2 regions of the Neobacillus sp. GCM10027624 genome follow, and region 1 is predicted to be linked to the other one. Evidence: riboswitches for the same ligand, from Rfam matches in the RefSeq annotation. Region 1 holds a riboswitch; the other holds the start of a gene.

Region 1 (3,569 bases):
ACTTCGCTTTCCAGTACCTTTTTATTTCCATCGGATTTCCAATTCTTTTTGTGAAAAAATGTCCAGGCTCTAATTTTTTAATTCCTTCCGATAAGGTTTCCGGTTCTGGGACAAATTGATAGGTAAAATAGTGCTGCAAGGCATTATAGTTCAGAACCTCATTTTTACATGCAAGCAAAATACTCTTTTTCTCGGAAGCAAAGAAGGTTCTTCCATTCTCTTCAAAATAGAAAAATGGCTTAATGCCAAAGGGATCCCGTGCTCCAAAAATCCGCTGTTCCTGTTTGTCCCAAATAATAAAGGCAAACATACCACGAAGTTTTTCAACAGCTTGCTCTTTTAAATGACTGTAAAGAGCAACAATGACCTCCGTGTCAGAACTTGTGGCAAATTCCATTCCTTCCAATAAAAGCTCTTCACGTAATTCAACATAGTTATATACTTCACCATTAAAAATAATCCAATAACGTTCATTTTCAAATGTTAATGGCTGGTGCCCACTCTCAATATCAATGATACTTAAGCGGCGAAACCCAAATTGAACATATTCATCATGATAAAACCCATCATCGTCGGGTCCACGATGGGTAATGATATCATTCATCGTTTTAAATTGCTGTTTTTGTTCGTCCCGATAAACCTTTGGCTGATCATGGACACAGCCAATAAATCCGCACATCGTATCTCACCTGCTTCAATTAAAAAATAGATATTATCCAGTTTTCACCTGTTTAGGGTGACTTAAACATCCTATTCTTCTAACCGTTTATGTATGTGACGAAAAAAAAGAGAGTTACACTGTTATGTAACTCTCTTACTGGAAATGCTTATTGATTTGCTTGTTCGCGAAGGGCGTCAGCTTTGTCTGTACGCTCCCAAGGAAGATCAACATCTGTACGTCCGAAATGTCCGTAAGCTGCTGTTTGTTTGTAAATTGGGCGGCGAAGGTCAAGCATATTGATAATGCCTGCAGGGCGAAGGTCAAAGTTTTTACTTACTAATTCAACCAAAATCTCTTCGTTTACCTTACCTGTACCAAATGTATCTACGGAAATGGACACCGGTCTTGCTACACCAATAGCATAAGCAAGCTGTACTTCACATTTTTCAGCAAGTCCTGCAGCAACAATATTTTTTGCTACATAACGTGCTGCATAGGCAGCAGAACGGTCAACCTTTGTAGGATCCTTACCGGAGAATGCACCACCGCCATGACGAGCATAGCCACCGTAAGTATCAACAATAATTTTACGACCAGTTAGACCTGCATCTCCTTGAGGTCCGCCAATAACGAAACGGCCAGTAGGGTTAATGAAATATTTAGTATTTTCATCAATTAGTTCTTTTGGTACAACCGGATTAATTACATATTCCTTTAAATTACGCTGAATTTGCTCAAGAGCAATTTCAGGATGATGCTGAGTTGAAATAACAATCGTATCAATCCGAACTGGTTTATCATTTTCATCATATTCAACCGTTACTTGAGTTTTTCCATCTGGACGAAGGTATGGAAGAATCTCCTCTTTACGAACTTCAGTTAAACGGCGTGCTAGCTTATGAGCAAGTGAAATTGGAAGCGGCATAAGTTCTTTTGTCTCATTACAAGCAAATCCAAACATTAAGCCTTGGTCTCCTGCGCCAATTGCTTCAATTTGTTCATCAGACATTTGACCTTCACGTGCTTCAAGTGCCTGATCAACCCCCATTGCAATGTCAGGTGATTGTTCATCAATTGAGGTTAATACCGCACAGGTTTCGGAGTCGAAGCCATATTTTGCACGGTTATAACCAATCCCTTTAATGGTTTCACGAACGATTTTTGGAATGTCCACATAAGTAGAAGTGGTGATTTCACCGGCAACAAGGACTAATCCTGTTGTAACTGAAGTTTCAGCTGCAACACGTGCATTAGCATCCTTTGCTAAAATGGCATCTAAAATGGAATCAGAAATTTGGTCACAGATTTTATCAGGATGACCTTCGGTTACTGATTCAGAAGTAAACAAACGGCGTTTTGTTGACAATCTGAATTCCTCCTAAATTTATTATATGAGGTTATCTGTGCTGGCTTTTAAACCTTTTCCATTTAACCTCGGGCTGATACGGTACTCATTCCCTTAGTAGTATGAAATAAATACGGGCTTTTTATGAGAAAAACAAGCCCTTTGTACATTTTCAAGGGTAGAAATAAAAGATTACTGCACCAAAACAAAAAACCTTTCCATTTGAGGAAAGGTCAAGAGCATACTGTTTCCGCGCCTTTCACTCTTATCGTTCAAGGTCTAGCCTTGCTTCAGGTTTAGCACCTTTGCTAAGAAAATGACCAGTTTAAAAAGGAATATCCTTTTGTCGACTGCTTTCCTGAAAATAGCAGGTTGCTGGGTTTCATTGGGCCTGTCCCTCCACCAGCTCGGGATAAGAGAGTATCCGTTCAATTTTAAATCTTAACCTACCATGTCGAAGAATGTCAATCAATTTTTTCAAAAATAAACCAACAATAATATCAGCGAAAAAATCATTTTTTGTAAAAAATAATATTAATGAACATTTTGCCTAAATAAACGCATTAATTTATGAATAATGTATAAAATGTTAGATATTTTTCGAATTAGTATAGACTAATAAATTAAATGTGTTATACTTTTTATCAAGATGCAGTCCCTGCTAAAAAAACTAAAAAGGAAGGTCCCATCCAAATGAATTCTCTTCATATCCCTAATGAATTAAATCAATTATTAGATGAAAAAAATGTTCAAATCCAACTATCCGTTCCACAATTGGTAGAGAAAGTATTAAGCCGTAATGAAGGAACTTTAACCTCATCAGGTGCTATCAGTGTAGCAACTGGTAAATATACTGGACGTTCTCCTCACGACAAATTTATTGTTGCTGAAGGATCTACAAAGGATAAAATTGATTGGGGAAACAATCAGCCTATTTCTGAAGAAGCATTCACAAACCTTTACAATAAAGTGCTTGACTATTTAAAAACAAAAGAAGAAATTTATGTTTTTAAAGGATTCGCCGGGGCAGATAAAAAATCCCGCCTGCCAATCCAAGTGGTTAATGAGTATGCATGGCATAACCTATTTGCCCATCAATTATTTATTCGTCCAAATGCAGAAGAGTTATTAACACACGAATCTGGCTTTAATGTCATTTCCGCACCAAATTTTAAAGCAAATCCGGCTGTTGATGGGACAAAATCCGAAACATTTATTATTATTTCTTTTGAACGCCGTACTGTCTTAATCGGTGGTACAGAATATGCGGGAGAAATGAAAAAGTCCATTTTCTCTGTCATGAATTATTTACTTCCTGAAAACAATATTCTTTCCATGCACTGTTCTGCCAATGTAGGCCAAGAAGGTGATGTCGCTTTATTCTTCGGTCTTTCTGGAACAGGTAAAACAACATTATCAGCAGATCCAAATCGCAAATTAATTGGTGATGATGAACATGGCTGGTCTTCTAATGGAGTTTTTAATATTGAAGGCGGCTGCTATGCTAAGACCATTAATCTTACTCGTGAGAAAGAACCGCAAATCTTTGATGCCATTCGTTTT
Region 2 (3,569 bases), on a different contig from region 1:
TCCGCTGTCCCCACTGCTTGCAGTATCGTCCTTTTTAGATGTTCCGCATGCTGCTAAAACAAGCGCAAGAGATAATGCAAGTAATAAACTTAACCATTTTTTCATTTTGAATTCTCCTTTAGCGTTTATCTATTTTTGTAGTAATTAAATCCCCTATAAACTGTATGATAAATACAATGACAAGAATGATGATGGTCGCAACCAGTGTTACATCATTTTGGTTTCGCTGGAACCCTTCGAGATAGGCAAGGTTTCCAAGTCCTCCCGCACCAATTACTCCTGCCATGGCTGTGTAACCAACAAGTGCAATCGCTGTAACCGTAAGCCCTGAGACAAGTGCCGGCATCGATTCCGGAAGCAGTACCTTCCAGATAATCGTTCCTGTTGTTGCCCCCATTGATTTTGCTGCCTCAATAACACCTTTATCAATTTCCCTCAGGCCAATTTCAACCATTCTTGCATAGAACGGAGCCGCACCAATGATTAAGGCCGGTAATGCTGCATTTTCTCCAATCATCGAGCCAACCAATAGCATTGTGAATGGAATGAGCAAAACAATTAAGATAATAAAAGGGATCGACCTAAAGATATTTACAAATGCGCTAATGACAGTGTTAACCACTTTATTTTCCCACATATTTCCTTTTCCGGTAAGAAAAAGGAGTAATCCCAAAATAATTCCTAATATAAAGGTAGCAATAACGGATATTGCGGTCATGTAAAGAGTTTGCACGGTTGCCTCCCACATTGCCTGCCAGTCAATATCAGTTAAATATGGATCATTGTTCATTTGTTACCACCTCCACTCCAACCTGCTGGGTGCGAATATAGTCAACCGCTTGATTGACTTTGTCCGCGTCCCCATCGAGATGAATGAACAAGGTACCATATGAACCGCTTTGTGTCTGAGAAATTTTCCCCTGCAGGATATTAACCGTTACATCATTGTAGCGAATCAAATTCGTAATAATTGGCTGTTCAGCAGCCTCACCAATAAAGGTCAGCTGGACAACAGTACCGGAATGATATCGTTCAAGCAAATGCTCCACTGTTTCTTTTGTTTCCTCCGGCTCCGTAACCTGCTGAACAAATCGCTTCGTAATCGGTGCCTGCGGGTTTCTAAACACTTCCAATACAGGACCAAGCTCTACAATTCTACCGCTTTCCATTACTGCAACTCGGTGGCAGATTTTACGAATTACATGCATCTCATGGGTGATTAAAACAATCGTTAAACCAAGCCTTTTATTGATATCGACCAACAAGTCAAGGATTGAATCCGTGGTTTGCGGGTCAAGGGCTGAGGTTGCTTCATCACAAAGCAAAACCTTTGGATTGTTCGCTAATGCACGGGCAATACCAACTCTTTGCTTTTGGCCGCCGCTCAGCTGTGAGGGATAAGCATTTTCCCTGCCTTCAAGGCCAACTAGTTTTACCAACTCGCTGACGCGCTTTAATCTTTCCGCTTTCGTTACTCCTGCAATTTCCAGTGGGAACTCAATATTTTCACTAACTGTTCTTGACCAAAGTAAATTAAAGTGCTGGAATATCATACTGATTTCTTGACGTGCTTTTCGCAAGTCACTGCCTTTAATCTTTGAAACTTCACGGCCTACAACAGTAACGGATCCCTCTGTAGGAAGCTCCAATCCGTTTAACATACGAATTAGTGTACTTTTACCCGCGCCACTATAACCAATTACCCCAAAAATTTCCCCTTTGTTAATTTCCAGGTTCACGTCGTCTACTGCCTTTAACTGTCCCTGTTTCGAAGGGAAAATTTTTCGAACATTTTTTATAGAAATCATAGAATTCACCTTCTTTTTTTCCATATATAAGTAAAAGTAAAAAATTCCAATTGCTCAGTATCACTTAAACATAGGGTTTGATGGTTTTGAATAAAACATTCTATATTAGGAAAATAAAAATGCCTTTCTGCGCAGGCAGAAAGGCATAATAAATTCAACCTTTCTCCCATCTCTCAAAGCAAACGCTTTGTGTGAATTGGCACCATTTCAATTAAATTGACGGTTGCCGGGCTTCATCGGGCACATCCCTCCACCTCTCTGGATAAGAGCATTTAAGCATCCTATATTCAATTAACACACATATGATGTAAGCAATCATTTTATTACGAAAGCTATCGTATCACGGATAAAAAGGAGTGTCAACGAAAATTCTACATATTTAGAAAAAATCAAACATGGTAGTTTTAGGCATTGGCCGTTAACGATATCAACCCGGTTGCTGCTTCAATAGCAGATTCAAGGTCTTCAATTAAATCCTCAACATTTTCGATACCGATTGATAGACGAATTAAATCTTCAGAAACTCCAGCTGCTTTAAGACCCTCAGCGTCTAATTGCTGGTGTGTGGTACTTGCCGGGTGAATAATTAAGCTCTTCGCATCCCCAACATTGGCCACATGTGCCCAGAGAGTAATGGAATCAATTAACTTAGCTCCTGCTTCCTTACCGCCCTTGATACCGAATACAACCATTGAGCCGGCACCTTTTGGTAAATATTTCTCAGCAAGCTCATGGTCAGGATGTGATGGGTGTCCTGGATAGGATACCCATTCAACAGCAGGATGGTTTACTAAATAATCCACAATCTGCTTCGTATTGGCAACATGTTCTTTCATACGAACATGAAGAGTTTCGAGCCCTAGGACAAATTGGAAAGCATTTTGAGGACTTAATGCCGGTCCAAGATCACGCAGCAATTGAACGCGTGCCTTGATAATATAGGCAACCGCACCAAGTGCCTCCGCATAAACAAGATCATGATAGCTCGCATCTGGTGTTGTAAAGCCCGGGAATTTTGGCGAATTCCAATCAAACTTACCACCGTCTACAATAATCCCGCCTGTTGTTGTACCATTTCCTAACAACCATTTTGTAGCAGAGTGAATGACAATGTCTGCACCATGTTCAATCGGACGGCAGAGAAATGGTGTTGCAAAGGTATTGTCGATAATCAGCGGAACACCTGCCGCATGGGCAATATCGGCCACTTTTTCAATATCTAATATGGTTAAGCTTGGATTGCCAATTGTTTCGGCGAAAACCGCTTTTGTTTTTTCCGTGATGGCAGTACGGAAGTTTTCAGGATTTTCAGGGTCAACAAATTTCACATTAATTCCGTACTTTGGTAATGTCACTGCAAAAAGATTGTAAGTGCCGCCGTATAATGTTGATGCTGCGACAATTTCATCACCAGCTTGAGCAAGGTTTAAAATTGCCAAGGTAATGGCGGCCATCCCACTTGCAACTGCAAGAGCCCCAACACCGCCTTCTAATAAGGCAACCCTTTCCTCAAAGACAGTTGTGGTGGGGTTATGAATCCGTGTATATATGTAACCTGGTTCTGCTAACGCAAAAAGGTTAGCGGCGTGTTCAGTGCTTTTAAATTGATAGGCATTGTTTTGATAAATTGGAACGGCACGAGCACCCGTTACGGGATCTGGAGATAAGCCTCCATGAACACTTAAAGTTTCAAAACGTAATTTCTTTTGATCGACTCCCACACAAATCCACTCCCTGTTTAAAAATAAACCCCCGCTTCAT

The links. Region 1 has a riboswitch for S-adenosylmethionine ahead of metK (methionine adenosyltransferase). Riboswitches for the same ligand answer to the same signal wherever they lie in the genome.
Region 2: another riboswitch for S-adenosylmethionine. It lies ahead of ACFQZ9_RS16120 (methionine ABC transporter ATP-binding protein); the one in region 1 lies ahead of metK (methionine adenosyltransferase).

Annotation. Positions count from the first base shown of each region.
Region 1 covers NZ_JBHTHD010000011.1:46,398-49,966, reverse strand. Annotated here, with positions in the region: gene asnB (asparagine synthetase B family protein) at 1-679, opposite strand, end outside; gene metK (methionine adenosyltransferase) at 828-2,027, opposite strand; SAM riboswitch class I at 2,269-2,425, opposite strand; gene pckA (phosphoenolpyruvate carboxykinase (ATP)) at 2,700-3,569, shown strand, end outside.
Region 2 covers NZ_JBHTHD010000010.1:361,599-365,167, reverse strand. Annotated here, with positions in the region: gene ACFQZ9_RS16130 (MetQ/NlpA family ABC transporter substrate-binding protein) at 1-105, opposite strand, end outside; gene ACFQZ9_RS16125 (methionine ABC transporter permease) at 119-790, opposite strand; gene ACFQZ9_RS16120 (methionine ABC transporter ATP-binding protein) at 780-1,808, opposite strand; SAM riboswitch class I at 1,972-2,077, opposite strand; gene ACFQZ9_RS16115 (O-acetylhomoserine aminocarboxypropyltransferase/cysteine synthase family protein) at 2,213-3,529, opposite strand.